DNA from 4 places in the Xanthobacter pollutisoli genome. Region 4 is predicted to be linked to each of the others. Evidence: predicted binding sites of a transcription regulator. Region 4 holds the regulator's gene; each other region holds the start of a gene.

Region 1 (7,799 bases), on a different contig from region 4:
GCCGCTGGGCGCCCGCGATTCGCCGTGGGGGACATGATGATCGCGATTGGCAGGATTGAGCTCGCCGCAGCTGCCTGGATCGGCTTCGCTGCTTTTGCACCGGCGCTCGCTCAGCCGCGCCCGGTGCCGGCCGAGGTGGAGCAGGTGGTGGTGGCCGGCTTTGGCCAGATCACCATCGTCACCTACAAGGCGCAGTTCGTTTCAGCCGATCCCGCCACCCGCCGTGTGGTGCTGGAGGGGCCGCTGGGCCGCCGCTGGGCGGTCATCGCCCCGCCGCTGCTGGGCGACCTCTCCGCCTTCCGCAATGGCGAGACCCTGCTCATCCGCGTGGCGCCGGGCATCGTCACCGCGCTGGGCAAGGCGCATCAGGGCAAGCCGGGGGAGGTGATGTCCGAGGTGGCCGTGAACGACGGTCTGCCGGGCTGGCCGGAGGGCTTCGGCATCCGCGAGGTGACCCTCACCACCATCTTCGTGGGCATCGATCCGGCCGCCGGCACGGTGACCTTCGAGGGCCCGGACGGCAACGTGCGGGTGGTGCGCGCGGCCAATGCCCAGGTTCTCGCGGACCTGCAGAAGGTGAACCCGGGCGACCTCGCCCAGATCACCTATCTCGAAGGCCTCGCCATCAACGCGATCCGCTGAGGCAGGTGGCGCGCCAGGGCACTCACGTCCGGCGCGTCCATGTCCGGTGCCGTTCACGCCGCGGCGCGCGGCCGCTCTGCCGCGGCCCGGTAGGCGAGGGCCTCGGCGAGATGGCGCCGGCCGACCCCGTCGGCGCCATCAAGGTCGGCGAGGGTGCGCGCCACCTTGAGCACGCGGTGATAGCCGCGGGCACTGAGCCGCATGGCGTCGGCGGCGTCCCGCAGCAGCAGAGCGCCGCCGGGGTCCGGCGTTGCCACCGCTTCCAGCAGCGGGCCGAAAGCTTCCGCATTGGTGCGCACGTCCGGCCGGCCCAGCGCGGCATAGCGCTCGATCTGGATCTCGCGCGCCATGGCGACCCGTGCCGCAACCTCCCGCGAGCCTTCCGTCGGCGCCGGCAGGACGAGGTCGGAGGCCGACACCGACGGCACCTCCAGATGCATATCGATGCGGTCGAGGAACGGGCCGGACAGGCGCGCCTGGTACTCGTCGGCGCAGCGCGGGCCGCGCTTGCAGGTGAAGCCCGGCTCGCCGGCCCGGCCGCAGCGGCAGGGGTTCATGGCCGCCACCAGCTGGAAGCGGGCGGGATAGGTGACGCGGTGGTTGGCGCGGGCGATCAGCACCTCCCCCGTCTCCAGCGGCTGGCGCAGGGAATCGAGGACTTGAGGCGAGAATTCCGGCAGTTCGTCCAGGAACAGCACGCCATTATGGGCGAGGGAGACCTCGCCCGGCTTGGCCTTGGCACCGCCGCCCACCATGGCCGCCATGCTGGCGGAATGGTGCGGGGCGCGGAACGGGCGGCGGTCCATGAGGGCGCCGTCCTCGATGGTGCCGGACACCGACGCGATCATGGAGACGTCCAGCATCTCGGCCGGGGACAGGGGCGGCAGGATGGAGGGCAGGCGCTGCGCGAGCATGGACTTGCCGGCGCCGGGCGGGCCGACGAAAAGCAGATTGTGGCCGCCCGCCGCCGCCACCTCGAGCGCCCTCTTGGCGGTCTCCTGGCCCTTCACGTCCCTCAGGTCGAGCATGATGTCTCCGGGCGGCTTCATCCGCGGCTCGGGCCGGCCCATCACCTGGCGTCCGGTCATGTGGTTGGCGAGCTGGATCAGGGATTGCGGCGCGAGGATCTGCATGTCCGGACTGGCCCAGGCCGCCTCGGCGCCGCAGGGTGCGGGGCAGATGAGGCCGTGCCCGCGGGCATTGGCGCCGATGGCGGCGGGTAGCACGCCCGCCACCGCCGCGATGGCGCCGTCGAGCGCCAGCTCGCCGACCACGGTGAAGCTGGCGAGGGCGTCCCCCGGAATGGCGCCGATGGCGGCCATCAGCCCCAGCGCGATGGGCAGGTCGTAATGCGAGCCTTCCTTGGGCAGGTCGGCCGGCGCGAGATTGACGGTGATGCGGCGGGCCGGCAGAGCGAGACCGGAGGCGATGAGCGCTGCCCGCACCCGTTCCTTCGCCTCGGTCACCGCCTTGTCCGGCAGGCCGACGATGGTGAAGGCCGGGAGGCCTGCGGCCACGTGCACCTGCACGTCCACGGGGCGCGCCTCAACCCCTTCGAATGCGACTGTCGCCACCCGCTGGATCACTGCCCGCCCTCGCGCTCGTCTGCCACCTAAGGTAGCGGAGGCGGGCATCTCCGGCAAGAACGAAAGCGGAACAATTGCGCTTGCGGTTGGCCGCGGCCATCCTATGCTGACGCGTCAGCCGGGAGATTTACCGATGAGTGCCGCCATGCCGCGCAGCCACGAGGCGCATGTGGCCGAGATGTTCGGGCCGCAGGCCGCCGCTTATGTGGCGAGCGCCGTCCATGCCCGTGGGGCGGACCTTGAAGCCCTCGGCGCGCTGGCGCAGGAGCTGCGGCCGGCGCGGCTTCTCGATCTCGGCTGCGGCGGCGGTCATGTGAGCTTTACCGCCGCGCCCTTCTGCGGAGCGGTGGTGGCTTATGACCTGTCCCCCGACATGCTGGGTGCCGTGGCCGCCGAGGCGTCCGCCCGGGGCCTCACCAACATTTCCACGCAGGAGGGCGTCGCGGAGCGCCTGCCGTTTGCCGACGCCAGCTTCGACATGGTCGCCTCGCGCTACAGCGCGCACCATTGGCGAGATGTGCCTCGAGGTCTCGCCGAAGCGCGACGGGTTTTGAAGGCGGGCGGGGTCGCCGTGTTCATGGATGTCATCGCGCCCGATTGGCCGGTGGCCGACACCTTCCTCCAGACCGTCGAGCTGCTGCGCGATCCCTCCCACGGGCGGGACTACAGCTCGCAGGAATGGGAGCGCTTCGCCGAGGGGGCGGGATTCCGGGTGATGCGGACGGCGCAGCGCCGCATGCGGCTGGAATTCGCATCGTGGGTGGCGCGCATCCGCACGCCGGAGCTGCACGTCGCCGCGATCCGTTCGCTGTTCGCCGGCGCCAGCGCCGACGTGGCGGCGCATTTCGAGTTCGAGCCCGATGGCTCCTTCACCCTCGATACGCTGACGCTGGAGCTGGAGGCCGCCTGAAGCGGCTATTTCTTCTCCAGCAGAAGCTTGCCCTGCTTCTGAATCAGATCTTTCGCCTTGCGGGCGATGAGGTCCAGCATGAAGGGCAGTTCCACCGAAAGATGCACCGCGTCATCCGCCACCTGCAGCGTGCCCTGGGCGCTCTGGCCGAGGGCGGCGATGCGGAAGTCGAGATGCTCTCCGGTCCACACTTCCTCGGTGATGGAGATGTGGCGCGAGAAGCGCTCGCGCACGGAGGAAAGGCCCGCCTGCAGGCGCCGAGTCGCCTCCGCCTTGCCGAGGCGGTGGGGAATTGAGGCGGTGAATGGCTGTCCCATGATGTGTCCTGCGTCTGTTCGGGCCGGCGATCTCCCGTCGTGCCATAAACGCCGCGGGCGGCCCGCGGGTTCTGGCCCGACGGGCGGAAGCGTTCCGCGCAGCCGGCGCGTCAGCCGGCTCGCTTGGCCTCGATCCGATCCCAGATCTGGGCGGCGATGTCGGGGCCGCCGAGGCGCTTGATGGCGCGCAAGCCGGTGGGCGAGGTGACGTTGATCTCGGTGAGGTTGCCGTCAATCACGTCGATGCCCACGAAGATCAGCCCCATCTCTCTCAGGGATGGACCGATGCGGGCGCAGATTTCCAGCTCCCGGTCAGTGAGGTCGGTGGGCTTTGCCGCGCCGCCGCGCACCATGTTGGAGCGCAGGTCGCCCTCGCTCGGCACCCGGTTCACCGCGCCGGCGGCCTCGCCGTCCACCAGGATGATGCGCTTGTCGCCGTGCTTCACCTCCGGCAGGAAGCGCTGGATCACCCAGGGCTCGCGGAAGGTGACGGAGAACAGGTCGTAGAGCGAGCCGAAGTTGAGGTCGTCGGCGGCGAGGCGGAACACGGCGGCGCCACCGTTGCCGTAGAGCGGCTTCATCACCACGTCGCCGAACTCGGCCCGGAAGGCCTTGATCTCGTCGAGGTCGCGAGAGATCAGCGTGGGCGGCATCAGCTCGGGAAATTCGGTGACAAAGATCTTTTCCGGCGCGTTGCGCACATGGGCTGGGTCGTTCACCACCAGCGTCTTGGGATGGATGCGCTCCAGAAGGTGGGTGGCGGTCACATAGGCCATGTCGAAGGGCGGATCCTGGCGCATCAGCACCACGTCCATCTCGCCCAATGCCACCCGCTGCTTCGCGCCGAGGGCGAAGTGGGCACCGGCCTCGTCCTTCACGCTCAGGGGCTCGACAGTGGCGAAGACCACGCCGTCGCGCATGGCCATGCGGTCGGGCGTGTAGTGGAACAGCGCGTGCCCGCGCGCCTCCGCCTCCAGGAGGAGGGCGAAGGTGGAATCGCCTTGAATGTTGATGTTGGCAATGTGGTCCATCTGGACCGCGACCTTCAGGGCCATGGCAATCTCCCGGTGCCCCGGCGGGGCTTCGGCTTATCTATAGGCGGTTGGGGCGCGCCGCCACCGTGCTTCAGCTCTCGGCCTCGAAGGCGCCGGGCAGGTGCTCGGCCTCCCCGGTGCGGGCGAGCAGCACGGCGTCGAAGCGCATGTTGAGGGCGGCGAGCTCGGGATGATCCATGAGGAAGGCCGCCGCCGCCGCGGCGATCCGTCGGCGCTGGCGCGCCTGGAGCGAGAAGGCGGCGTCCTCCAGGGTGGCGCGCAGCTTCACCTCGCAGAAGACGAGAAGATCGCCCTGGCGGGCGACCAGGTCGATCTCCCCCGCCTTGGTGCGCACGCGCCGCGCGAGGATGTCGAAGCCACGCGCGCCCAGAAGGGTGCCGGCCCGTTCCTCCGCCGCGATACCGCGGGCGTGGGCGGCGCGGCGACGGGCGATGGCGGTCGTCGGCGCGTCAGTCATCGCCGGGCGGGTCGTCCCGGTGGCGCCCTTCGCTCAAGGCCAGCGCCCGGGCATAGACTTCCCTCTTGGGCCGCCCGGTCATGGCGGCGACGGCGGCGACCGCATCTTTCAGAGAGGTGTCCCGCAGCGCGCGGGCGAGGGCCGCGTCCACATCGGCATCGCCCGCGGCCTCCTCCAGCGGCGGTCCGACCACCAGCACGATCTCGCCCTTTGGCGCCTCAAGGCCGGCGTAGTGGGCCGCGAGGGCGGGAAGATCGCCGCGGCGGACCTCTTCGAACGCCTTGGTGAGTTCACGGCACACCGCGGCCTTGCGCGGGCCGAGGGTGGCGGACAAATTGGCGAGGCTCTCGGCGAGGCGCGGCCCGGTTTCGTAGAAGACGAGGGTGGCGGGCACGGTGGCCAAAGCGGCGACGCGGTTCTTCCGCTGGCCGGCCTTGGGCGGCAGGAAGCCGTCGAACAGGAAGCAGTCGGTGGGCAGGCCCGCCGCCATCAGCGCCGCCAGGAGGGCCGAGGCGCCGGGCACCGGGTGCACGGTGAGCCCCGCCTCCGCCGCCTCCACCACCAGCTTGAAGCCGGGATCGGACACCAGCGGCGTGCCGGCGTCGGAGATCAGCGCCACCCGCTCGCCGGCGGCGAGGCGGGCGAGGAGCTTCGGCCGGGCGCTGGCGCCGTTGTGGTCGTGATAGGGCACGAGGGGCGTGGCGATGGCGTAGCGGTCAAGCAGGCGGCGGGAAATGCGGGTGTCCTCGCACGCGATCACGTCGGCGGCGGCCAGGGTCTCCAGGGCGCGCACGGTCACGTCGGCAAGGTTGCCGATGGGTGTCGCCACCACGTGAAGGCCGGGCGCCAGCCGCGGCGCGGGCAAGGTGGTGCCGGCGAGGAGGAAGGTCTTCGCTGCCGAGGGGCCGCCGCGGGGCTCCGCGCGTCCCGCGGCGGGCGGCGATCGGTGGGGGTGGGTCATGGCGCAACCATAGCTCCGCCCGCGCCGGACGGAAACGGCCGCGCGTCAGCCCATGTGGCGGGCGGCGGCAACGACGGCCTGCCCCAAGGCGAGGCCGCCGTCATTGGCCGGTACGTCGGCTGGCACCAGCACGGCGAGACCGCGGTGCGCGAGGGCGGCGACGGTGGCCTCCAGCAGCAGGGCGTTCTGGAACACCCCACCCGATAGCGCGACGGCTGCAATCGCTTCGCGGACGGCGATGCTCGCGGCCGCATCCGCGAACGCCTCGGCAAGTCCGTAATGAAACGCCGCCGCCATGGCCGATAGCGCGCGCCCGGCGGTGAGGTCCGCCACCATGGCTCGCCATGCGGGAGCGGGGTCGATCTCCCAGAGGGCGCCGGATGTCTCCGGCGCGAAAGGATAAGGCGGCGGGGTCCCCTCCGCCGTGGCCTCCAGCGCCATGGCGGCCTCTCCCTCGTGGCTCAGGCGCTCGGGCGCGAGGCCGAGGAGCGCTGCTGCCGCGTCGAACAGGCGCCCGGCTGAGGAGGCGAGCGGGGCGTTGATGCCCTTGTCCATCATCGCCCGCAGCGTCGGCACCGGCCGCCCGGCGAGGCACGCGGCGATATGGGGCGACGCATCCACCGCCGCGCGGCCCAGCGCCCGGTCCAGATGGGCCAGAAGCACCCGCCAGGGCTCGCGGCTCGCCGCATCGCCGCCGGCGAGCGCAATGGGTGAGAGCCGCGCCACCCGCCGGCTGGCGCGGTAGTCGCAGACGAGGATCTCCGCGCCCCACGCGGTGCCGTCATCTCCGAGCCCGAGGCCGTCGAGGGCGATGCCCACCACCCGCCCGTCGTGCCGCCGCCAGCCGTTCTCGGCCATTGCCGCCGCGATATGGGCGTGGTGGTGTTGAACCCCTTCGAGCGGAAGGCCGCCCTGCTCCGCCAGCAGGGCGCCGAGGCGGGTGGCGCGATAGTCCGGGTGGAGGTCCACCGCGACCACGGCCGGGCGGTGGGCGAAGAGGGCGGCGTAATCTGTCAGCGCGGTCTCGAAGGCGTCGCCGGTGGCCGGCTCGTCGAGGTCGCCGAGATGATGGGAGAGCAGCGCCTGCCCGCAGTGGGTGAGGCAGAGCGCGCTCTTGAGCTCGCCCCCCAGAGCGAGCACAGGCGGCGCATCAGCGAAGTCGTCGGGCAGCCTCAGCGGCGGCGGGGCAAGACCCCGGCCGCGGCGCATCACCCGCAGGCGTCCCGCCGCCACGCGGGCGACGCTGTCGTCGAGCCGGCGGGCGATAGGCCGGTCATGCATGAGGAAGCCGTCGACGATGCCGGCGAGGCTTGAGCGGGCTGCGTCGTCTTCGAACACCTGAGGCGCGCTGGATCGGTTGCCCGATGTCATCACCAGAGGCCGGCCGGCTGCGGCGACCAGGAGGTGATGCAGCGGCGTATAGGGCAGCATGATGCCGAGATGGCGCTGGCCGGGCGCGACGCCTGGGGCGAGGCCGGTGTCGGGCTTGAGCGCGAGGAGCACGATGGGGGCGGCGGGGGAGAGGAGGGCTTGCTCCTCCTCCTGCGAGATGGCGCACAGGCGGTGCGCGGTGGCGAGATCGGCCATCACCGCGAGCGGCTTCGTCGGCCTGTGCTTGCGGGCGCGCAGCAGGGCGACGGCCTCGCAATTCGTGGCGTCGCAGGCGATGTGGAAGCCGCCGATGCCCTTCACTGCCAGGATGCGCCCCGCCCCGAGCCAGCGGGCGGCTTCCAGCAGCGGATCGGCGGCAGCGACCACCTCTCCGTTCGCCTCCAGCCACAGGCGCGGCCCGCAGACGGGGCAGGCGATGGGCTGCGCGTGGAAGCGCCGGTCGGAAGGGTCGTCATATTCGCTGCGGCAGGCGGGACACA
Region 2 (7,799 bases), on a different contig from region 4:
GGACTACACCCGCGCCCTGTTCGCCGCCGCCTTCAATCTCGACACGGCAGGCCAGGGGGTGGTGCGGCAGTGACCGCCGAGCCCATGGAGGACCGCCCCGCCCGTGTCGAGGTGGAGGGCCCCGAGCTTTTGGCCAAGGCCTTCCGGCCCTACGAGCGCTACCGCCTCGTGCTCCACCATGACGACGGCAGCCGCGACTCGCAGGTGCGCGACATCGTCCGTGGCGGGCGGGTGGTGGGCTTGCTCGGCTATGATCCCGCCCGGGATCTCGTGGTGCTGATCCGCCAGTTCCGCCTCAGCGCCCACCTGTCCGCCGACCGCGGCAATCTGGTGGAGATCGTCGCCGGCCTGGTGGAGGCGGGCGAGAGCGAGGAGGCCGCGGCCCGGCGCGAATGCCTGGAGGAAACGGGCGTCGCCCCAAGGGCGATCCTGCCCATGTTGCGCTTCACCCCCACCCCCGGCCTCACCGATGAGATGGCCACCCTCTTCCTCGGCATCGTCGACGCGGACGCCCTCCCCGAGCGGGCCGGGGCGCGGCATGAGACCGAGATGACCCAGCCGTTCGCGGTCCCGGTGGATGCGGCGCTGGCCGCCATCGCCGAGGGCCGCTGCATCAACGGCTTCCTCATCCTCGCCCTCCAATGGCTGGCTTTGAACCGCGCCCGCCTGCCCCAGCTGATCGCCGCCGTCGGGTAGGCGTCACGCGTGGGGGTCGAGCCGGGAGAGGTCGAAGGCGGACACGTCCTTCAGCAGCTCCACGAAGGCGCGCGAGCCGTATTCCGCCGCGGCCTCGCCCTTGAGCGCGGTGGCGCCGCTGGAGTCGCCCATGGCGCCGTCGGGGCTCAGATCCTCGGCCAGCCAGCCGAAGCCGACGGGATGGTTGGCCCGAAGCCGGCTGAACTCGCTTTCCATGGCGACCGAATATGGGGTGAACGGGCCTGAATGGCTCATGTCTACCAGTTCGGGTCGGAAGGCCAGCATGAGGGAGGTCTCGATCTCGCCGCCATGGATGCCGTGGGCGCGCTCGGCGTCCGAGAACAGGCCGACGGGATAGCCGAAGCGGTGCATGGAGCAGGTCACCGCCAGCATGCGGTGCTCGACCCGAAGCGTGCGGGCGACGAGGTCGATCACCGGCACGTTGCCCCCGTGGGTGTTCATCAGGATGAGCCGGCGCACCCCCGCCCGGGCAAGGCTGCGGCCGATGTCGACCCAGGCCGCGAGGGCGGTTGCGGGCGAGAGGGTGAGGGTGCCGGCGAAGGAGATGTGCTCGTCCGACTTGCCCACCGCCTGCGCCGGCAGGAACACCGCATCGATTTCGCGCGGGACCATGAAGGCGATGCGTTCCACATAGCCTTCGGCGATGCACAGGTCGGTGCCCAGCGGCAGATGAGGACCGTGCTGTTCCACGGCGGCGAGCGGAAGAACCGCGACCATCCGGCTCTTGTCCAGCGCGGCGAGCGCCGGGGACGAGAGTTCAGCCCACTTCAGAAACACCCGGAACCTCCCTGCTGCTGTCGGCTTGTAATCCGGTGCGGCGTCTTGACCATGGGGCCGAATAGCCGCGTGAAGTCAAGGGCCTGTCGACACCCGTCCCGGTTGACGCAGGGTCGGGCGGGGCAAAGCTCGGCGGAGCGGGGCCCTGATTCGGTGCTGGAGCGTTGCCGCGGTGTTCCTTCCTGTCCCGATCCGGGACATCCAGCCGCGCGGGGCCCGATGCGATTCGGTCCGGTTTCGTTCGCGAGAGGTACCCTTGCCCCTTTCGCCACGGCCCACCTGACCCGATATGATACGTGCTCCCCCCTCGAAGCGGATTGCGCCTGAGCCGATGGATGACGTGACCCAGTGGGCCGTGCTGCCGCGCAACGTGAGGGCGCGGGGCGTGAGCGCGGTTCTCGGCCCGACCAATACGGGCAAGACTCACCTCGCCATCGAGCGGATGCTGGGCCATGAGAGCGGCATCATCGGTCTGCCGCTACGCCTGCTCGCCCGCGAGGTCTACCAGCGCATCGTGGAGCGGGTCGGGGCCTCGAAGGTCGCCCTGATCACGGGCGAGGAGCGCATCAAGCCCAAGGATCCGCGCTATTGGGTAGCGACGGTGGAGGCGATGCCTCGAGACCTGGACGTGGCCTTCGTGGCGGTGGACGAGATCCAGCTCGCCACCGACCTCGACCGTGGCCATGTGTTCACCGATCGCCTGCTCAACCGGCGCGGCCGGCACGAGACGCTGCTGCTCGGCTCGGCCACCATGCGTCCGCTTGTGGAAAAGCTCCTGCCCGGGGTGAACGTGGTGGTGCGGCCGCGCCTCTCCACCCTCACGTTCGCCGGCGAACGCAAGATCTCGCGCCTGCCGCGGCGCTCGGCCATCGTCGCCTTCTCGGCGGAGGAGGTCTACGCCATCGCCGAATTCATTCGGCGCCAGCGCGGCGGAGCGGCGGTGGTGATGGGCGCCCTTTCGCCGCGCACCCGCAACGCGCAGGTGGAGCTTTACCAGTCCGGCGACGTGGATTATCTCGTCGCCACCGACGCCATCGGCATGGGCCTCAATCTCGACGTGGACCACGTGGCCTTCGCCTCGGACCGCAAGTTCGACGGCTGGCAGTTCCGCAAGCTCAACGCCTCCGAAATGGCGCAGATCGCCGGCCGCGCCGGCCGGGCCACCCGCGACGGCACCTTCGGCACGACCGGGCGCTGTCCACCGTTCGACGAGGAGCTGGTCGGCCGCCTCGAGGAACATGTGTTCGACACTGCGAAGGTGTTGCAATGGCGCAACGCCGTCCCGGATTTCCAGTCGGCGGCGGCGCTGCTGGCGAGCCTGTCGCGGCTTCCGCGGGAGGAGGGGCTGACCCGCGCTCCCATCGCGGACGACGTGGCGGTGCTGGAAATCATGAGCCGCGACATGGAGGTGACCCGCCGTCTCACATCGCCCGCGGCGGTGGAGCGGCTGTGGGACGCGTGCCAGGTCCCGGACTATCGGAAGGTGTCGCCTGCCGCCCATGCGGAGCTGGTAGGGACGCTTTTCGGCTACGTTGGCGGGGGAGGACGCATCCCCGATGAGTGGTTCGCGCGTCAAATCGCCTTGACCGATCGCGCAGAAGGCGACATCGACACGTTGTCGAACCGGATCGCTCAGGTGAGGACCCTCACCTTCGTCGCGAACCGGCCCGACTGGCTCAGGGATCCGGAGCACTGGCAAGGCGTCACGAGAGGGGTCGAAGACAAGCTGTCGGACGCACTGCACGAAAGGCTGGCACAGCGTTTCGTGGATCGGCGGACCAGCGTGCTCATGCGACGCCTGCGAGAGAACAAGATGCTCGAAACTGAAATCAGCAAGACCGGTGACGTTACCGTCGAAGGCCATGTCATCGGCCACCTCCACGGCTTCCAGTTCGCTCCCGACCCCGCCGCCGCGGGCTCCGAGGAGGCGAAAGCGCTGCGCGCCGCCGCCCAGAAGGCTCTGGCGGGCGAGATCGAGCAGCGCGCCCAGCGCCTGGCGCAGGCGGTGGACGAAGCTTTCGTGCTCACCTTCGATGGCACGATCCGCTGGACCGGCGAGGCGGTGGCCAAGCTGATCCCCGGCGACGAGGTGCTCAAGCCGCGCTTCAAGATCATCGCCGACGAGCACCTCACGGGCCCGGCCCGCGATCAGGTGGAGGCCCGCCTCACCCTGTGGGTCAGCGCCCACATCGAGAAGCTGCTCGGTTCGCTGATGAAGCTCGGCACCGCCGAGGACATCACCGGCATCGCCCGCGGAATCGCCTTCCAGATCGTCGAGAGCCTGGGCGTGCTGGAGCGCGCCCGCGTCGCCGACGAGGTGAAGGGCCTGGACCAGGCCGCCCGCGCCACCCTGCGGGGCTATGGCGTGCGCTTCGGCGCCCATCACATCTATCTGCCGGCGCTGCTGAAGCCCGCCCCGCGCTCGCTGGCCGCGGAGCTCTATGCGCTCAAGCACGGCGGCCTCGCCCAGAAGGGGCTCGACGAGCTGCCTCACCTCGCCGCGTCGGGCCGCACCTCCATCCCCGTGGATCACGAGATCCAGAAGGGACTCTACCGTGCTGTCGGCTTCCGCGTGTGCGGCGAGCGCGCGGTGCGGGTGGACATCCTTGAGCGGCTTGCCGACCTGATCCGTCCAGCGCTGGCGTGGCGGCCCAATTCCCCTGGCCCCAAGCCTGCGGGCGCGGTGGACGGTCGCGGCTTCACCGTCACCGTCGGCATGACCTCGTTGGCCGGCTGCTCGGGGGAGGATTTCGCCTCCATCCTGAAGTCGCTGGGCTACCGCATGGAGCGCCGGCCGCCCCCGCCGCCTGAGCCGGAGGCGCCCGCTGCCGCGGAGCCGGTGGCGCTCGCGCCGCTGCCCGAAGGCGCCATCGAGGCCGATCTGCTGTTCGATGCCCCGTCCGCCGATGCGGTGGCGCAGGACGCGCCTGCGGAAGAGGTGGGTGCAGAAGCTGCGCCGGCCAATGAGACGCCAGGCACTGCCGAGGCGCCCGAGGCCGTGGAGACCCCAGAGGACGCCGATGGCGCCGAGCCGGCCGATGTGAGCGCGGAGCCCGCCGAGGAGGCGGATGCGGTGCTGGCGGATGAGGCCGAGACGGTGGCCGCCAGCGACGGAGCGGGTGATCCTACGGCCGCGGAAGTCGCGGCCGAGGTGGGTGTTGCCGCCGCGCCGGGCGGCTCCGAGGCTGCTGAAGGCGCACCGGCCGAGCCCGAGATGATCGAGGTCTGGCGCCCCGGCCGTCCGCCGGGTGCACCGCGCCGCGAGCGTCAGCCTGGTGAGGGGCGCCGCTTCGGTGATCGTCGGGAGGGCGGCGAGCGCAAGGAGGGCGAGCGGCCCGGCGGGGATCGCCGTGGCGACCGCCGGGACGGTCGTCCGCCCCATCGCCGTCCTGACCAGGCTCCGGCCGAGGCCGGAGTGCCCGCCGCCGAGGGCGAGCGCGGGCCGCGTCCGCCTCGGGGCGACCGTCCGTTCCGCGGGCCGCGGGAAGGCGATGCCAATCGCGGGCCGCGTCCCGAGCACCGGGCAGACCAGCGGCCGGCGCAGCATCAGGAGCGCCGCCGCGACAAGCCGGTGGACCCGGACAGCCCCTTCGCCGCCCTTGCCGCCCTCAAGGCGCGCATGGAGGCGGAGAAGAAAGGCAATTGAGGCGTGGCCGGCCCGGTGGCCGATCCGGCCGAGCGCCAGAGGATCGACCGCTGGATCTGGCATGCCCGCGTGGTTCGTAGCCGCGAGGCGGCCGCCGATCTGATACGCTCGGGCCATGTGCGCATCGACGGATTGCGGGTAACGAGCCCCGGCCACGCCGTGAAGGCGGGCCAGGTGCTCACCATCGCCCTCGACCGGCAGGTTCGGGTGCTGCGGGTGGTCGGCTTTGCGGAGCGGCGGGGAGATGCTACATCGGCCTCTGCGCTTTTTGAGGAAATAACAGAGGTGTGACGGGTATTTCGGCCCGCGGTCCAGCGGGCGCTTGCACGGCGCACGCGCCTGCGCTACCCGAGCCCCTCGAAAGGGATCGTCCATGACCTACGTCGTCACCGAGAACTGCATCCGCTGCAAATACATGGACTGCGTGTCCGTGTGCCCGGTGGACTGCTTCTACGAGGGCGAGAACATGCTCGTCATCCACCCGGATGAGTGCATCGACTGCGGCGTCTGCGAGCCGGAATGCCCGGCCGAGGCCATCAAGCCGGATGCTGAGCCGGGCCTGGAGAAATGGCTGGCCCTGAACGCCGAATACGCCAAGGCGTGGCCCAACATCACGCTGAAGCGGGATGCCCCGCCCGACGCCAAGGAATGGGACGGCAAGCCCGGCAAGGAAGAGCTGTTCTCCCCGGAACCCGGCCAGGGCGACTGAGCCGCCCGCAGGCGGTCAGCGTGACACTGGCCAAAGGCGCGGTGGGCGGGCCAGACCCTTCGGTAGGGGCCCAGTGAGATCGAGCCGCAGTCCCTGCGGCGCCATGCGCACGGCACCTCTGCGGTGCCCGCTCTCGAAAGCAGCGAAGTGCTCGGCGGCGCGGCGATCCTTGAAGACGCCTCCCATCAGCCCCTGCTCGTCCCGCACCAGCCAGCGGCCGCTAAGGTCCTGGCCGACGATGAAGCACGGCAGATGGCACGGGAAGAGATCGGCGCCCACGTCCTCTCCCGCCGGCAACAAGTGATCGTGGATGCGGCTTCGCTGTCCGTCGCAGGGATGCGGTTCGAGCGGGTCGAGGGACGGCGCGGATCGTAGCGCGGACGCGGACATCTCAAAGCTCCTGAGTACCGCGCGGCAGTCGCGCGCCCCTTGACGGCGCGGCTCAACGCCGCCGGTGGGAGTGGAATTCGGGGGGCAGCTCAGCCGAGGAAGGCGACCGCGCGCAGGCCAACGGCGAGGGTCGCCATGGCCGCGAGGACCGCGATCTCCGCAATCCCGCAGCGCCAAACCCTCACGACGGGGCGCGAGGTGCGGTTGGTCCGGCCACGTGGGATGGAAGAGGGGGCAAGCGTTGGGTGGATCATGGGCGCAAGGTCCGCGTGGTGCCGTGAGGCAGAGCAAACCTAGCGGTGCCGAGATAAGTATTCGATGGGATCCGAAGCCCTGCGCGATAAGAAAATTATAAAGATGCGCGCGGCGGACGGCGCCGGACGCGGCGCATCAGGGCAGGTTTTCCAGCGGATAGTATTGCGACGAGGCGACCTTGCCTTCCGCGTCCAGATAGGCGCGGCCGAACTTGGCATTCTTCAGCGTCGCCACCTGCTGGTAGATGATGCCGCCCAGGGGCGGGTCGGCCCCCGGCTTGGCGCAGGGGACGCCCACCTCCACTTTCTGGCCCACGCTGAAAGCGGTGCCCCGTTCCACGGTCCGCACCGTCCCGCTCACGGTGCAGGTGCCGAACAGGCGCTGCGTGACCGCGACGTCGTCCACGGCGATCACGATCACGCTCTTCGCCTCGTTGCGCGCGCTCTCATACACATAGGGCGGCATCAGTGCCTGGGCCGGGCCGCAGGCAAGGACCAGCACGGCCATGGCGAGAAGGAAGCCCTGTGGGCGGCGGGGCGGATGGGTCTCGCGCATGGGCGTCATCTCCCGTGATTCTTCTCCGCCCGTCTGGGGCGCGGGCGTGCCGCGAGCGTTGCGCCAGCCCGGTCGCACGGTCAAGAGCGGCATTCCACGCCCCGCGATTTGTCATTATAAGGCGCCATGCTCGACCAGACGCCCGACGCCGCCCTTGCGGACCTGCCCGATTTTGCCCGCCGGCGCACCTTCGCCATCATCTCCCATCCCGACGCCGGCAAGACCACGCTGACGGAGAAGCTGCTGCTCGCGTCCGGCGCCATCCGCATGGCCGGCCATGTGAAGGCGCGCGGCGAGCGCCGCCGCACCCGCTCGGACTGGATGGAGATCGAGCAGCAGCGCGGCATTTCCGTCACCTCCTCGGTGATGACGTTCGAGCGCGACGGCATCGTCTTCAACCTGCTCGACACGCCCGGCCACTCGGACTTCTCGGAAGACACCTACCGCACGCTTTCGGCCGTGGACGCGGCGGTGATGGTGATCGACGCCGCCAAGGGCATCGAGAGCCAGACCCGCAAATTGTTCGAGGTCTGCCGGCTGCGCGACATCCCCATCTTCACCTTCGTCAACAAGGTGGACCGGGAAAGCCTCGATCCCATCGCGCTGATGGACGAGGTGTCCTCCACCCTCGCGCTGGATCTCACCCCGCTCACCTGGCCCATCGGCATGGGCGTGGACTTTCGCGGCCTCATCGACATCGCGAACAAGCGCGCGCTGCTCGCCACCGAGCGCGGCGGGCCGCTGGTGCGC
Region 3 (7,799 bases), on a different contig from region 4:
GAGGAAGCCCAGCGCCAGCATCACCACGGTCGGGTTCGCCTCGATGAACTTCGCCAGGGGATCGGCGGCCAGCAGCATGCAGGTGACCGCGGCGATGACGGCGATGATCATGATCGGGATGTGATCGGTCATGCCCACGGCGGTGATGATGCTGTCGATGGAGAAGACCAGGTCCAGTATCAGGATCTGCACGATGGCCGCGGTGAAGCCGATGGTGACGCGGCTCTCCTTCATGTCTTCGGCGTGGGTGCGTGGATCCACGTTGTGGTGGATCTCGGTCGTCGCCTTCCACACCAGGAACAGGCCGCCCGCGATGAGGATGAGGTCGCGCCACGAGAAGGGCTGGCCGAGGACCTCGAAGATGGGCGTGGTCAGCTTGACGATGATCGCGATGGTGCCGAGCAGGGCGAGGCGCATGATGAGCGCGAGGCCGATGCCGATGCGCCGGGCGCGCGAGCGGAACTGCTCGGGCAGCTTGTTGGTCAGGATGGAGATGAAGATCAGGTTGTCGATGCCGAGAACGACTTCCATGGCCACCAGCGTCACCAGGGCCACCCAGGCGGCGGGGTCGGCAGCGAGTTGCAGGAGGTAGTCCATTGATCGGGCGCCTTCAGGAAGAGGTTAGGGGTTCGGATTTGGGTGAGGAATTTCCGGCTTTGGCGGCCGGGCCGCCGGCTGGCGGCGCGATCACGCGGATCGCGCCGGGGCGGACGCGGAACACCGCCGGCGTATAGGTGACGAGCTCGCCGTCGGTGTTGACCGGACGGGGGCGGGTGGTTCGGACATGGACCTCGGTGGTGCGGAACGCGCGCACGTCGTCCCACTGGCCCTGGGTGCCGGCCCGCAGCGAGGGCAGGAGCGCCAGCAGCCGCCACCAGTGATCCACTTCCAGGCTGTAGAAATCGAGCCGCCCATCCTCGGCAGTGGCGCTTGCCTCCACCGTCATGCCGCCGCCGTAGTGACGGCCGTTGCCCACCGACACCTGCAGGGTCTTCACCTTCTCCACCGTCCCGTCATGCTCGATGAAGGCGGTGAACAGGCGGGACTGCATGAGGAGGCGCGCGGCGACGATGCCGTAGCCAAGGACGCCAAACCGGCGCTTGGCGTCCTGCGTCAACTCGCGGGCGAGATCGGCGGAAAAGCCCACGCTGGACACGTTGAGGAACGGATGCCCGTTGACGTCGCCGAGGTCGATGGGCCTCGGCGACCCGTCGAGGATCAGCCGCGCGGCAGCCGAGAGATCGGTCGGAATGGAAAGGGTGCGGGCGAAATCGTTCGCCGTGCCCAGCGGCAGCACGCCGAGGGGCAGCTGGGTATCGAACAGGCCGGAGGCCGCGGCATTCAGCGTGCCGTCGCCGCCGCCGATGATGGCGAGGTCCACCGTGTGGGCCTCGTCGCGGAGCAACTGAGACAGCTCGCCGGAGGGCGGCAGCGGGCGTTCGATGAGGTCGAGCCCGGTGGCCAGCAGGTCGCGGACGACGTCGAGCGAAGCCGTGCCCTGGCGGGCGCGCGGATTGACCATCAGCAGCGCGCGCCGCCGGTGCGGGGGGCGGGAAGGGGGCATGGGGGGATCGGTCGTCAATGGCAATGTTGAACCATGGGGCCTGTGGAACGCGTGCTCAGATCACGCTTGATCCGACATCACGCATTGCTGCGCCAGAGGGGCCCGGACCGATGACGCTAAGGTAGGGAACCGCTTCGCCCTGCCAAGGCGACCGTGGCGGAATGTCGCAGTGGGGCCATGGCCGCAACCGGCGCGACGCCGTGAGGGCCATCGTCTTGTTCAGCGGAGAGGAGGAAAATGGCCCCTGGGCGTTGGAACCGAAGGAAGGGAGGAGAGCGGGGGCGTTGCTCTCCTCCCTCGGCCCGGTCAACGTTCAGGTTGCGGCTCTGTTCGTTGACCGAACGGTTTGGTTCGGTGATCATTGACATAGCCCACAGCCCCGGTCATTGCAAGGGCGAACTGAACGGTTCGGTCAGATCTTATCCGGGACGCTTGGCGCGCCACGTGGCGTTGTGGTGGTGTGCAGCGCGGAAAGGGTTCTTCGGACGTTGGAGGAATGGCGCCGCCGCCCGCGTTTTCCAGAGGCCGGACAAGGAGAGAGCCGCAGGATGACGGACGTGGAAGAAGAAACCGACCTGAAGGTCGCCCCCGCCGAACTGCGCGAGACCGGCCACGGCGCCGGCCAGGACCCCGACAAGCGCAACCAGATCCTCGCAGGGGCGCGGCAGGTGTTCTTCGAGCGCGGCTTCGACGCGGCCAGCATGGGTGACATCGCCCGTTCCGCGGGCGTCTCCAAGGGCACGCTCTACGTTTATTTCGAGAACAAGGAAGATCTCTTCGCCGAGCTGCTGTCCAGCGAGTGCAACGAGACCGCAGAGCGCATCTTCGTGCTCGACGCCGAGGAGGAGGACGTGGCGACCGCCCTCACCAAGCTCGGCCATTCTTTCATCGGCGCGGTCCTGCGGCCCAGCAGCATCGCCTTGCTGCGCACGGTCATCGCCATCTCGGGCAAATTCCCCGAAATCGGCCGCCGCTTTTTCGAGGCGGGGCCGTGCGAGGGCATCAGCCGGCTTTCGGTTTTCCTGCGGGCCAAGGTGGACCAGGGGCTCCTGGAGATCGAGGACGTGGAGCAGGCGGCGAGCCAGTTCCTGACCCTGTGCAAGGACGGCGTCACCATCCCGGTTCTCGTCGGCGAGGAACTCGACCCGGCGACGGTGGAAAAGTCCGTGCGCGGCGCAGTCCACGTCTTCCTGCGCGCCTATGGAAAGGCCCGCTGCCCGTCGGCAGGCTAGGCGGCGCCGGGCACCGGCACAGTGAGCCGTCCCTCGGCATCGAACGGGAAGAAGGGGTTGTGGGCGACCTCCCACATGTGCCCATCGGGGTCGGCGAAATAGCCGCTGGTGCCACCCCAGAACACCTTCTGCGCGGGCTTCACCTCCTGCCCTCCGGCGTCGACGGCGCGGGCGATCAAAGCCGCCACTTCCCCTTCGGCCGCAACGTTGCAGGCCAGCGCGAGGCCGGAAAAGGTCTGGCGGGCGTCGTCGGGAAGCGTCGCGTCCTCCGCGAGCAGATGGCGCGGATAGAGGCTCAGCAGCACGTGCCCGCACTGGAAGAAGGCGACGGTCTCCGAGCTCACCGCGCGCCGCTGGAGCCCCATCGCTTCGTAGAAGGCCGACGCGCGGGCGAGATCGGCGACGCCGAGCGTGACGAGATGGAGCCGCAGATCAGGCGCCCCGATCGGATGCACGGCGTCGGGTGTGCTGAGGTCCTGCACGGGCTCGGTCCCTGATGGTGTTCAATCGAACAAATTGAGCTGCTCACCCGCCGGCTTCGGCCGGCGGAAATGGGCGGTGGTGAGCTTCAGCCCGCGGCCAGCGAGGCCCAGCCGGCGCGCGGCGATCTCGAAGCGTCGCCCCACCGTCCAGGCATAGGGCCCTTCCCCGCGCTGGCGCTTGCCGAAGGTGGAATCATAATCCTTCCCGCCGTGCATCTGGCGGACCAGGCTCTGCACGTGCCGCGCCTTGTCCGGGAAATTGGTCACCAGCCATTCCTGAAACAGGTCGGCGATCTCCAGCGGCAGGCGCAGCATCACATAGCCGGCCTCGCTCGCGCCTGCCGCCTTGGCGGCGTCGAGTATGCGCTCGATCTCCATGTCGTTGAGCGCGGGAATGAGCGGCGCGGTGAGCACCGCCGTGGGGATGCCGGCGTCGGCGAGGCTGCGGATGGTGGCGAGCCGCCGGTGCGGGCTCGCCGCCCGCGGCTCCATGGTGCGGGCGAGATGCGGATCGAGGGTGGTGATGGAAATGGCCACCTTCGCGAGTCCGCGCTTCGCCATGGGGCCGAGGATGTCGATGTCGCGCGCCACCAGCGCCGACTTGGTGACGATGCCCACCGGATGGCCGAAGTCGGCCAGCACCTCGAGTATGCGCCGCGTCACCTGATAGCGCCGCTCGATGGGCTGGTAGGGATCGGTATTGGTGCCCATGGCGATGACGCGGGGCTGATAGGAGGGGTGCGCCAGCTCCCGCGCCAGAAGCTCCGGCGCATCCGGCTTCACGAAAAGCTTGGTCTCGAAGTCCAGCCCGGCGGACAGGCCGTGGTAGGCATGGGTGGGCCGGGCAAAGCAATAAATGCAGCCGTGCTCGCAGCCCCGATAGGCGTTGATGGACCGATCGAAGGCGATGTCGGGGGACTGGTTGCGGGTGATGACGGTTCGGGCCCGCTCCTCCGTCACCTCGGTGCGGAAGGGCGGCAAATCGTCAAGGCTCTGCCAGCCGTCGTCGAACAGGATGCGGGCGGCGGGCTCGTAGCGTCCCGCGGCGTTGGACACCGCCCCCCGGCCGCGTCGGCGCTCGGTTTCCACGGCGCTACCGCTCTCGCCGTGCAGCTCCGCCGGCACGACCGGCACCGGAGCCGCTTTCTCCTGCGCGAGACGACCGAGAATGCGCTCGGATCGCGTGCGTCCACCCGTCCCGGCCGACTTCGCCACAGCCTTCTGGATGGCCCGGCGCGCGCCGTCGGGAGCTGCCTCGGCGGCATCCTTGCGAAGAGGTGCGGAATCGGGTGCGGGGCTCATGATGAAAGAGCTAGCATGCGAGACAGAACAAAACAAGAACTTCGGCTATCGAGGCAAGCCGAGAATGGCCATCCGCGGTACTGGCATATTGTACACCACAAGGCAGTTGCCAGACTTTCGCATCTCCGGTAAAGGCGATGAGAGACGTGAGCAGGGGGATAAGATGGCTGGACACGCCACGATCGAATACGCCACCGCCGACGGGAATGATTATCCCGAGCACGAGCGCACCTACGCTGCCTTCACGGCCCTTACCAAATGGGGCACGATCAGCGCGGCTGTGGTCCTCGTCCTCATGTGGATCTTCCTCCTCTGAGCCCTGACGGGTCGGAGTACCGGAGACATTTCAGATGAAAATCGCTGTTCCCGCCGAGACCGATCTCGGCGAGCCGCGGGTTGCTGCGACCCCGGACACGGTGAAGCGTCTCGTCGGGTTGGGGGCTGAGGTCGCGGTCGAGACCGGCGCGGGCCTCAAGTCCGGCATCCTCGATGCCGACTTCGTCGCCGCCGGCGCGTCCATCGCCCCCTCGGCGTCCGACGCGCTCTATGGCGCGGAAGTGGTATTCAAGGTGCGCCGGCCGACGGAAGCTGAACTTTCGTTGTACAAGCCCGGCGCTCTCGTGCTCGCCATCATGGACCCCTACGGCAACGATCAGGCGCTCGCCGATCTCGCCCGCTTCGGGGTGTCCGCCTTCGCCATGGAGCTGATGCCCCGCATCACCCGCGCGCAGGTGATGGACGTGCTGTCCTCCCAGGCGAACCTCGCCGGCTACCGCGCAGTGATCGACGCCGCGGCCGAGTTCAACCGCGCGCTGCCGCAGATGATGACCGCCGCCGGCACCGTGCCCGCCGCGCGTGTCTTCGTCATGGGAGCGGGCGTCGCCGGCCTCCAGGCCATCGCCACCGCCCGCCGCCTCGGCGCCATCGTGACCGCCACCGACGTGCGTCCCGCCGCCAAGGAGCAGGTCGCCTCGCTCGGCGCCAAGTTCGTCGCGGTCGAGGACGAGGAATTCAAGCAGGCCGAGACCGCAGCCGGCTACGCCAAGCCCATGTCGGCGGAGTATCAGGCCAAGCAGGCCGCGCTCGTCGCCGAGCATGTGAAGAAGCAGGACATCGTCATCACCACCGCCCTTATCCCGGGGCGGCCCGCGCCGCGCCTGATCTCGGCGGAGATGGTGGCCTCCATGAAGCCCGGCTCCGTGCTGGTCGACCTCGCGGTCGAGCGCGGCGGCAACGTCGCGGGCGCGGTGGCGGGCGAGGTGGTCGAGGTCAACGGGGTGAAGATCGTCGGCCATCTCAACGTGCCCGGCCGCATCGCCGCCTCGTCCTCGCCGCTCTACGCCAAGAACCTGTTCAACTTCTTCGAGACGATGGTGGACAAGGCGTCGAAGTCGCTCGCCGTGAAGTGGGACGACGAACTCGTCAAGGCCACCCTGCTGACCCGCGACGGCGCCGTCGTGCATCCGAACTTCGCACCCAAGAATCTCGCAGCGACCAGCGAGGGAGCGGCCTGATGAATCCCGCCACAGCACAGTCCGCGGCGGATGCCGCGATGCAAGCCCGCGCCGCTGCCGAGGTCGCCAGGGACGCGGCCATGGCCGCGCAGGCCTATGCCGACCAGGCCGCCGCCGCCCTCGGCGGGGTCGCCCACGCGGCCACCGGCGGGGCCATCGACCCCTTCGTGTTCCGCCTGTCCATCTTCGTGCTGGCGGTCTTCGTCGGCTATTACGTGGTGTGGTCGGTGACCCCGGCGCTGCACACCCCGCTCATGAGCGTCACCAACGCCATCTCCTCGGTGATCGTGGTGGGCGCGCTCCTCGCTGTGGGCGTCACCACGGTGGGCGATCCCGGACATGCCTGGTGGGCGCGGATCTTCGGGTTCATCGCCCTCGTCTTCGCCTCGGTGAACATCTTCGGCGGGTTCCTCGTGACCAGCCGGATGCTCGCCATGTATTCCAAGAAGAAGTGAGGCGGGGCACATGAACGCGAACCTCGCCGCCCTTCTCTACCTCGTCGCGGGCATCCTCTTCATCCTCGCCCTGCGCGGCCTCAGCCATCCCACCACGTCGCGGCAGGGCAACCTGTTCGGCATGGTCGGCATGGGCATCGCCGTCCTCACCACGCTGGCGCTTTCGCCGCCCGCGGATATCTTCGGCTGGGTGCTGGTTGTGGCCGGCATCGCCATCGGAGGCGGCATCGGTGCCGTGGTGGCGAAGCGGATCGCCATGACGGCGATGCCGCAGCTGGTCGCCGCCTTCCACTCGCTCGTCGGCCTCGCCGCCGTGCTGGTGGCGGCCGCCGCCCTCTACGCGCCGCGCGCCTTCGGCATCGGCGATCCGGGGCACCTGCACGTGTCCAGCCTCATCGAGATGTCGCTGGGCGTGGCGATCGGCGCCATCACCTTCACCGGCTCGATCATCGCCTTCGCCAAGCTCAACGGAAACATGAGCGGCAAGCCGATCATGCTGCCGGCCCGGCACCTCATCAATGCCGGTCTGGCCATCCTGCTGCTGGTGCTCATCATTGCCTTCGTCGTCACCGGCTCGATCCCGCTGTTCTGGATCATCACGGTGCTGTCGCTGGTGCTGGGTGGCCTGCTCATCATCCCCATCGGCGGCGCGGACATGCCCGTCGTGGTGTCGATGCTGAACTCCTACTCGGGCTGGGCGGCGGCCGGCATCGGCTTCACCCTGGGGAATACCGCGCTCATCATCACCGGCGCGCTGGTGGGCTCCTCGGGCGCCATCCTGTCCTACATCATGTGCAAGGGCATGAACCGCTCCTTCATCTCCGTCATCCTCGGCGGCTTCGGCGGCGACGCCGCGGCGTCCGGCGGCGGCGGTCAGGCGGAAGCCCGCCCGGTGAAGCAGGGCTCGGCGGACGACGCGGCCTACATCATGAAGAACGCTGAGAAGGTCATCATCGTGCCGGGGTACGGCATGGCGGTGGCCCAGGCGCAGCATGCCCTGCGCGAGATGGCGGACATGCTGAAGGAGGAAGGCGTCGAGGTGAAGTACGCCATCCACCCGGTGGCGGGCCGCATGCCGGGTCACATGAACGTGCTGCTGGCGGAAGCCCAGGTGCCCTACGACGAGGTGTTCGAGCTTGAGGACATCAACTCGGAGTTCGCTCAGGCGGACGTGGCCTTCGTCATCGGCGCCAACGACGTGACCAACCCGGCCGCCAAGACCGATCCGCAGTCGCCGATCTTCGGCATGC
Region 4 (7,799 bases):
GGGCGTGCGCACCGCGCTGATTCTGCATCCTGTGGTGATGCCGCCCACCGCGCCCGTGCGGCTCTCCGGCTTCGTGGAGCGGGTGGAGCACCGCACCACCAGCGACCGCATCCTGCTTCGGCTCGACGGCACGCCCGTGCGCGGCTTCGACGATGCGCCGGCTCTCGTGCGCCTGTCGCTGCGCAAGGGCTGGGCGCCGCCGGTCGGCACGCGGGTGACCCAGCTGGCGCAACTGCTGCCGCCCTCGGGGCCGGCCATGCCGGGCGCCCATGACTTCGGCCGCGCGCCGTGGTTCCGCGGCATCGGCGGCATCGGCTATGGCCTCGGGCGGCCGAAGGCGGTGCCGGATTCGGCGTCCCCGCCGGCGTCGGTGCGGCTAGCCATGGCCATCGATGCGGTGCGCGATGCCCTCGCCCGCCGCATCCGGGCATCGCTTTCCGGCGTGCCGGCGGAGATCGCCGTGGCCCTGGTGGCGGGGGATCGGGCGGGCATTCCTCCCGCGGTGGAAGAGAGCATGCGGGTGTCGGGCCTCTCGCACATCCTCTCCATCTCGGGGCTGCACATGGCGCTGGTGGCGGGCACCCTGTTCGCCCTCGCGCGGGCGGCGCTGGCCCTGGTTCCGGGGCTGGCGCTGCGACTGCCCATCAAGTCCATCGCGGCGCTCGTGGCCCTGTCGGGCAGCGCCTTCTATCTGGTGCTCTCGGGCAACGACGTGCCGGCCCAGCGCTCCTTCGTGATGACAGCGCTGGTGCTGGCCGGCGTGCTGGCGGGCCGTCCGGCGCTGTCGCTGCGCTCGGTGGGGGTCGCCGCGGTGGCGGTGCTGGCGCTGACGCCCGAGGCGGTGCTCGACCCCGGCACGCAGATGTCGTTCGCCGCCACCCTCGCGCTGGTGGCCGCCTATGAGCGGCTCCAGCCGCTGCGGGCGCTGCCGCGGCCGGACGGATTCGCCGGCGCGGCGCTGGTGTGGATCGTCGCGCTGGTGGGGGGAACGGCGCTCACCTCGCTGGTGGCGGGGCTTGCGACGGCGCCCTACGGCATCTTCCACTTCCAGCGCGTCGCGCCCTACGGCCTCATCGCCAATCTCGCGGCCATGCCGGCCGTTTCGTTCCTGGTGATGCCGGCCGGGCTCGCCGGCGTGCTGCTCATGCCGTTCGGCTGGGACCATCTGGCCTGGCCGGTGATGGGGCGGGGCATCGAGATCATGGTGGCGGTGTCGGACCATGTCGGGGCGTTGCCGGGAGCCGATACCCGCGCCGCCTTCATCGGCCCGGCGACCCTCGCCTGCCTCAGCCTCGCGCTCCTCGCCGCCTGTCTGCTTCGCGGCGTGCTGACCCTCGCGGCGCTGGCGCCCCTCGCTCTGGGCACCCTGCTGGCGGGTGCGCCGGCCCGGCCGGATCTCCTCATCGCACCCGATGCGCAGACGGTGGCGGTTCGCACCGCGGAGGGCCAGCTATCCGTGCTCGCCGCCTCAAGCCAGCGGCTGGTGGTGGAGCAATGGCTGACGCGGGAGGGCGACCGCCGCGCCGCCGACGCCAAGGATCTCTCCGCCGCCTTCGCCTGCGACCCCTTGGGCTGCGTCGCGCCGCTGCCGGGCGGCGGCACCATCGCCGTCTCGCGCAAGGCGGAGAGCCTGGAGGCGGATTGCCTCAACGCCCGCATCCTGGTCGCCCGCGATGCACCCCCCGCGCGCTGCGAAGCCGAGGTGGTGACGCCGCAGACGCTGGCGCGCACCGGAGCCCTCGCCTTCCAGCTGAGGGACGGCAGGCTGGTGGCCGAACCCACCCGCCGCGCGGAGGTCCAGCGCCCGTGGATGGCTGCCGTTCCGCCGCTTTTGGAGGCGGAAGGCGAGGCCCCCGACCACGAGGCGGATGCCGCCGCGCCCTGATCGGGCAGCGGGATGCACCGCAGGCCGGTCCGACCCGGCCGACGCGGCAGCAGGACAAAAGCGGGCGGGGTGAGGGGCATGGCCCGTTGCGGAGCCGGCGCCCGTTGAGCTGGATGCGCCGCGCCCCTCACCCCGTTTGCGGTCTCCCGGGAGGGAGAGCGAAAGGGAGGGTCAGTAGCGCCGCATCAGGCCGACGAGGCGGCCCTGGATGCGGACCCGGTCGGGGCCGAAGATGCGCGTCTCATAGGCCGGGTTTGCGGCCTCGAGGGCGATGGAGGCGCCCTTCTTGCGCAGACGCTTGAGGGTCGCCTCCTCGTCGTCCACCAGCGCCACGATGATGTCGCCCGTGTCGGCCGTGTCGCACTTGCGGATGAGCACCGTGTCGCCGTCGAGGATGCCGGCCTCGATCATGCTGTCGCCGCGCACTTCCAGGGCGAAGTGCTCGCCGGAGCCGAGCATCTCGGGCGGGATGTTGAGGGTGTGGCTGCGGCTCTGGATGGCCGAGATGGGCGTGCCGGCGGCGATCCGGCCCATGACGGGGACCGCGACCACCGGGGCGGTGTCCTCGTCGTCCGCCATGGGGCGGACCTTGCCGAGGCTGCCCTCGATGACAGAGGGGGAAAATCCGCGCCCCGCCGAGCGGGCGGAGGCGAGACCCGGCGCGACGCTGTCCGGCAGGCGGACCACTTCCAGCGCGCGGGCGCGGTTGGGCAGGCGACGGATGAAGCCGCGCTCTTCCAAGGCGGTGATGAGGCGATGGATGCCGGACTTGGAGCGCAGGTCGAGCGCCTCCTTCATCTCGTCGAAGGAGGGCGGCACCCCGGTTTCCTTGAGCCGCTCGTGGATGAAGCGAAGCAGGTCGTATTGCTTCCGGGTCAGCATCGTCTCGCCCCTGTGCCGGCGCCGCATTCCGCGACGGCCCAGCCCGCGCGGCGCGAAACAAATCATGAACAGTCTTTATCTGTTCCTTTTGTGTTCCGCAAGGGGTGAACAGCGGGTTAAGGGGCTCAATCGTCGAACGGAATGATCTCGCACGGGTCCCCGACGCGGCCCGCGGGGGCATATGGCGGACGCACCAGAAGGCAGTCGGCATCGGCGAGGATGCCCAGCATGGCGCTGTCCTGCGAGGCCGAGGGCGTCACATGCACCGAGCCGTCCGGCCGGCGCTCGATCTTGGCGCGCATGAAGTCGCGGCGCGCGTCGTTGGCGGGCAGTTCGGCCGCCAGACGGGCGGGCGCGGTGAGGGGACCAGGCGCCGCATCACCCTGGAGTGCGCGCAGGAGGGGCGCGAGGAAGATCATCCCGCAGACGTGGGACGACACCGGATTGCCCGGCAGGCCCAGCACCCGCACCGTGCCGCGATGGCCGAACATCAGAGGCTTGCCGGGCCGCAGCGCGATCTTGTGGACGAACAGCTCGACGCCCTCCGCCTTCAGCGCCGGCGCCATCAGATCGTGGTCGCCCACCGAGGCGCCACCGGACGACACCACGATGTCGAACTCGCCCGAGAGGGCGCGCGCGATGGTGGCGCGGATCGTGGCGAGGTCGTCCTTCAGCACGCCGAGGTCGGTGACGTCCGCCCCGGCCCGGCGCGCCAGGGCGGCGAGGCCGAAGGCATTGGAGACGACGATCTCGCTGTCGGCGCCGGTGCCCTGGCCGGGGAGGACCAGCTCGTCGCCGGTCTGCAAGAGCGCCATGCGCGGGCGCCGCGCCACGGGCACCACGGCATGGTCCATGGCGGCCGCCAGCATCATGTCCCGCCCGGTCATCCGGCGCCCGGCTGTGAGGCCCGGCGTGCCGGCGGCGAAGTCGCTGCCCCGCTTGCGCACGTTGCGCAATGCCGCGGTGAGGCTGGTGGTGGTGATGGTGTCGCCGGTGCGGGCGACGTTCTCCTGGATCACCACCGTGTCGGCGCCCTCGGGCACCACCGCGCCGGTGAAGATGCGCACCGCCTGTCCCGGCCCGAGTGCACCGCCGAACGGCCGGCCGGCCGCCGATTCGCCGATGACGGTGAGGGTCGAGGGCGTGGTGGCGATGTCGGCGGACCGCACCGCATAGCCGTCCATGGCCGACATGTCGGCCGGCGGCTGGGTGCGGCGGGCGACGAGGTCCTGCGCCAGCACGCGGCCGGCGGCGGCCGAGACGCTCACCTCCTCGGTGCCCAGCGCGGTGACGCCCTGGGTGATGAGGGCGCTCGCCTCCTCGACGCTCATCAGCGCCATGGCGCTGCTCCCGAAACGCGCGCAGTCACAGTGGCAGGTCCTTCCATGGCGCGGGCGCGATCACTCGGCCCGGAACAGGCCGCTCCGGCCGCCGGATTTCTCCAGCAGGCGGATGCCCTCGATTCGCATGCCACGGTCTGCGGCCTTGGCCATGTCGTAGATGGTGAGGCAGGCGACGGAGACGGCAGTGAGCGCCTCCATCTCCACGCCGGTCTGCCCGGTGACCTTCACGCGGGCGGTCACATGAAGCCCCGGCAGGGCCGGGTCGGGTGCCACCTCCACCTCCACCTTGGTGAGCAGCAGAGGATGGCACAGGGGAATGAGCTCGTGGGTGCGCTTCGCCGCCATGATGCCGGCGAGGCGCGCCGCCCCGAGCACGTCGCCTTTCTTGGCGTTGCCGGAAACGATCAGCTCCAGCGTCTCCGGCGCCATGGCCACCCGCCCCTCGGCCAGCGCCTCGCGGGTGGTCGCGGCCTTGTCGGACACGTCCACCATGCGGGCGGCGCCCTGTTCGTCGAGATGGGTCAGGATGGCCATAAGGGGGAGGGCCTTGGAATCGTCCGGGTCGCCCGGAAGATGGCGCCCCGGACGCATCCTGTCCACCGAACGGGCGCGCGCGTCAGCGCAGGCGTGTCCAGGTCTGGGTTTCGCAGAGCGGATAGATCACGCAGCCGCGCAGCTTCAGGGTGGTGTCGTTCTCCAGCGTGATGGTGCCGGAATAGGTCTTGCCGTCGTCGGCATTGTAGACCTTGCCGCCGGTCCATTCCTTGGGGCCGCCGGAGAAGCCGGTGAGGATGGTGAGGCCCTTCAGCTTGCGCCCGCGCAGGCCGGCGTCGGAATTCTTCACGTCGGTGAGGCCCGGATTGGCCTCGATGTCCTTGGACGTGACGATGGCGCCGCACAGGTTCGCGCCGCAACGCGTGATCTCGATCTGGCCGCCGTCCACGGGGGTCAGCCACAGGCCGGTGGCGTCGGCGGCGAGGAGGGGCGCGGAGAACAGGCCGGCCACGGCGAGCGCCGCACCGAAAACAACGGACCTCATGGGGATGCTCCGGGAGAGACCGGCCTCGCAGGGCTGGCGGCGCGCATTTTCGATGGGCCCCGCCGCCTCTGCAAGTCGCGCCCTCCGCACGGTATCGAAATGCGGCTGCGACATCTTGTGCGGTCCTGGCCCGCCTCAGCGCAGGCGGGTCCAAATCTGGGTCTTGCACAAAGGCGCGACCACGCAGCCGCGCAGTTTCAGCGTGTTGTCGCCGTCGAGGGTGATGGAGCCGGAATAGGTCCGTCCGTCCTCCGCATTGTAGATGCTGCCGCCGGTCCAATCCTTGGGGCCGCCCGAGAAGCCGGTGAGGATGGTGAGGCCCTTCAGCGCGCGGCCGCGCAGGGCGGTGTTGGAATTGTTCACGTCCTTCAGCGCGGGGTCGGCCTTGATCCCGTCGGAGGAGACGAGGCGGCCGCACAGGTTCGCGCCGCATTTGGAGATTTCCACCTGGCCGTTGCGGGTGGGCGTCTGCCACAGGCCGGTGGGGTCGGCCGCCAGCGCCGGCGCGGCGAGAAGGGTGCCGGCGGCGATGCCGGCGAGCAGGGTTGTCCTCATGAAGCGCCTCCCGAGCGTGCGGCCTCTGCGGGCCGTCCTCACGCATTAAGGCGTAACTTCACCTATAGGGCAATCCTATCCGGCAAGCAGCTGGCTTGTGGCGGAAGCGACATCTTCCTGCCGCATCAGGCTCTCGCCCACGAGGATGGTGCCGATGCCCACCTTGGCGAGCCGCGCCACGTCCTGCGGCGTGAAGATGCCGCTCTCGCCGATGGCGATGCGGTCCTTGGGCACCCGGGGGGCGAGGCGCTCGGAGGTTTCGAGCGTGGTCTCGAAGGTGCGCAGGTTGCGGTTGTTGATGCCGATGAGGCGGCAGGGCAGGGCCAGCGCCCGGTCCAGCTCGGCGTCGTCATGAACCTCGACGATGGCGTCGATGCCATAGGCCTCGGCCGCGGCGGCGAGGTCGGCGGCGAGGGCGTCGTCCACCCCGGCCATGATGATGAGGATGCAGTCGGCCCCCCAGGCGCGGGCCTCGGCCACCTGGTAGGTGTCGTACATGAAGTCCTTGCGCAGCACCGGCAGGCTCACGGCGGCGCGGGCGCTCTTCAGGAAGTCCGGCGCACCCTGGAAGGAGGGCGTATCGGTGAGCACCGACAGGCAGGTGGCGCCGCCGCGCTGGTAGGCGCGGGCGAGCTCCGGCGGATCGAAGTCGGCGCGGATCAGACCCTTGGAGGGGCTCGCCTTCTTGATCTCGGCGATGAGCGCAGTGCGACCCTCGGCGTGGGCCTGCCCGATGGCACCGGCGAAGGGGCGCACGCGGGGGGCGCAGCGCGCCGCGGCCTCGACCTCGGCGAGGGGCCGCGCGCGCTTGGCGCAGGCGATCTCCTCGCGCTTGTAGGCCTCGATCTTCTTCAGAATGTCGGTCATCGCACCGCCTCCGGCGCCAGCTTGCCGGAAATGGCGACGAGATGCTCCAGCCGGGCGCGGGCGGAGCCGGTGTCGAGGCTCGTGCGGGCCATCGCCACGCCGTCCTTGAGGTCTTTGGCGCGGCCGGCCACCACCAGCGCCGCGGCGGCGTTGAACACCGCCACGTCGCGATAGGGTCCGCTCGCGCCGTCCAGCACGGCGCGCAAGGCTTGGGCATTGTGCACGGCGTCGCCACCCTTAAGCGCCTCGGAGGGCGCGCGGGAAAGACCCACGTCCTCGGGGGAGACGGTGAAGGTGTGGATCCGCCCGTCTTCCAGAACCGCGATGTCGGTGCCGCCGGAGATGGTGATCTCGTCGAGCCCGTCCGAGCCGTGCACCACGAATGCCTTCTGCGAACCGAGCGCCTTGAGCACCTCGGCCAGGGGCACGATCCACGACTTGGCGAACACACCCACCATCTGGCGCTTCACCCCGGCCGGATTGGAGAGCGGACCCAGCAGGTTGAAGATGGTGCGGGTGCCCATCTCCACCCGCGTCGGCCCCACATGCTTCATGGCCGGATGGTGGGAGGGCGCGAACATGAAGCCGATGCCGGCCTCGGCGATGCAGCGGGAGATGCCGGCGGGATCAAGGTCGATCCGCACCCCCAGCGCCGCCAGCACGTCCGCCGCGCCGCTCTTGGAGGAGAGCGCCCGGTTGCCGTGCTTGGCCACCGGCACGCCCGCCCCGGCAACGATGAAGCTGGCGCAGGTGGAAATGTTGTAGGAGCCGGAGGCATCACCCCCGGTGCCCACCACGTCCACCGCCTCCGCCGGCGCATCCACCCGCAGCATCTTGGAGCGCATGACCGACACCGCCCCGGCGATCTCGTCCACCGTCTCGCCGCGCACGCGCAGGCCCATGAGCAGGGCGCCCATCTGCGAGGGGGTGGCCGTGCCCGACATCATGGCGTCGAACACATAGGCCGCCTCGTCGCGGCTGAGGCTCTCGCCGGTCGCCACCTTGCCCAGCAGCGGTTTGAACTGATCCATCTTCTGCCCTCGGCCCTTGGCGCTGTCTCCCTCTCCCGCTCGCGGGGGGAGGGCCGGGGAGGGGGCCTGCCGTAAGGCCACCGCCGCGCTTGCGTCGAGACCTCTTTTCCCCTGCCCAACCCTCGCCCGCAAGCGGGAGAGGGCCGTCGTGTCAATTCTCGACCGCCTTAATGCTCGTCCGCTTTGTTCGCATCCGC

The links. The regulator LexA, encoded in region 4, represses DNA repair genes until DNA is damaged. The targets are predictions, from matches to a motif close to TGTTCNNNNTGTGTTCNG.
Region 1: ABLE93_RS15355 (YifB family Mg chelatase-like AAA ATPase) is a predicted target of LexA. The motif match lies at 2,284-2,301, and genes of this name have one in related genera.
Region 2: ABLE93_RS14645 (helicase-related protein) is a predicted target of LexA. The motif match lies at 1,657-1,674, and genes of this name have one in related genera.
Region 3: ABLE93_RS11720 (PA0069 family radical SAM protein) is a predicted target of LexA. The motif match lies at 4,604-4,621, and genes of this name have one in related genera.

What each region holds. Positions count from the first base shown of each region.
Region 1 is NZ_JBDZDP010000007.1:88,424-96,222, reverse strand. It holds gene ABLE93_RS15360 (hypothetical protein) at 34-642, shown strand; gene ABLE93_RS15355 (YifB family Mg chelatase-like AAA ATPase) at 696-2,228, opposite strand; gene ABLE93_RS15350 (class I SAM-dependent methyltransferase) at 2,362-3,138, shown strand; gene ABLE93_RS15345 (polyhydroxyalkanoic acid system family protein) at 3,144-3,455, opposite strand; gene gshB (glutathione synthase) at 3,566-4,510, opposite strand; gene ABLE93_RS15335 (YraN family protein) at 4,581-4,967, opposite strand; gene rsmI (16S rRNA (cytidine(1402)-2'-O)-methyltransferase) at 4,960-5,928, opposite strand; gene hypF (carbamoyltransferase HypF) at 5,974-7,799, opposite strand, start outside.
Region 2 is NZ_JBDZDP010000006.1:212,349-220,147, forward strand. It holds gene ABLE93_RS14630 (ABC transporter ATP-binding protein) at 1-73, shown strand, start outside; gene ABLE93_RS14635 (NUDIX domain-containing protein) at 70-696, shown strand; gene ABLE93_RS14640 (creatininase family protein) at 700-1,494, opposite strand; gene ABLE93_RS14645 (helicase-related protein) at 1,826-5,140, shown strand; gene ABLE93_RS14650 (RNA-binding S4 domain-containing protein) at 5,144-5,431, shown strand; gene fdxA (ferredoxin FdxA) at 5,514-5,849, shown strand; gene ABLE93_RS14660 (hypothetical protein) at 5,973-6,224, shown strand; gene ABLE93_RS14665 (hypothetical protein) at 6,329-6,493, opposite strand; gene ABLE93_RS14670 (hypothetical protein) at 6,630-7,049, opposite strand; gene ABLE93_RS14675 (peptide chain release factor 3) at 7,176-7,799, shown strand, end outside.
Region 3 is NZ_JBDZDP010000004.1:189,387-197,185, forward strand. It holds gene ABLE93_RS11700 (TerC family protein) at 1-597, opposite strand, end outside; gene ABLE93_RS11705 (lipid kinase) at 611-1,564, opposite strand; gene ABLE93_RS11710 (TetR/AcrR family transcriptional regulator) at 2,113-2,796, shown strand; gene ABLE93_RS11715 (VOC family protein) at 2,793-3,278, opposite strand; gene ABLE93_RS11720 (PA0069 family radical SAM protein) at 3,300-4,580, opposite strand; gene ABLE93_RS11725 (aa3-type cytochrome c oxidase subunit IV) at 4,744-4,896, shown strand; gene ABLE93_RS11730 (Re/Si-specific NAD(P)(+) transhydrogenase subunit alpha) at 4,931-6,094, shown strand; gene ABLE93_RS11735 (proton-translocating transhydrogenase family protein) at 6,094-6,549, shown strand; gene ABLE93_RS11740 (NAD(P)(+) transhydrogenase (Re/Si-specific) subunit beta) at 6,560-7,799, shown strand, end outside.
Region 4 is NZ_JBDZDP010000002.1:450,683-458,481, reverse strand. It holds gene ABLE93_RS07505 (ComEC/Rec2 family competence protein) at 1-1,885, shown strand, start outside; gene lexA (transcriptional repressor LexA) at 2,057-2,767, opposite strand; gene ABLE93_RS07495 (molybdopterin molybdotransferase MoeA) at 2,893-4,107, opposite strand; gene moaC (cyclic pyranopterin monophosphate synthase MoaC) at 4,168-4,644, opposite strand; gene ABLE93_RS07485 (DUF2147 domain-containing protein) at 4,727-5,149, opposite strand; gene ABLE93_RS07480 (DUF2147 domain-containing protein) at 5,285-5,704, opposite strand; gene trpC (indole-3-glycerol phosphate synthase TrpC) at 5,780-6,571, opposite strand; gene trpD (anthranilate phosphoribosyltransferase) at 6,568-7,602, opposite strand; gene ABLE93_RS07465 (anthranilate synthase component II) at 7,770-7,799, opposite strand, start outside.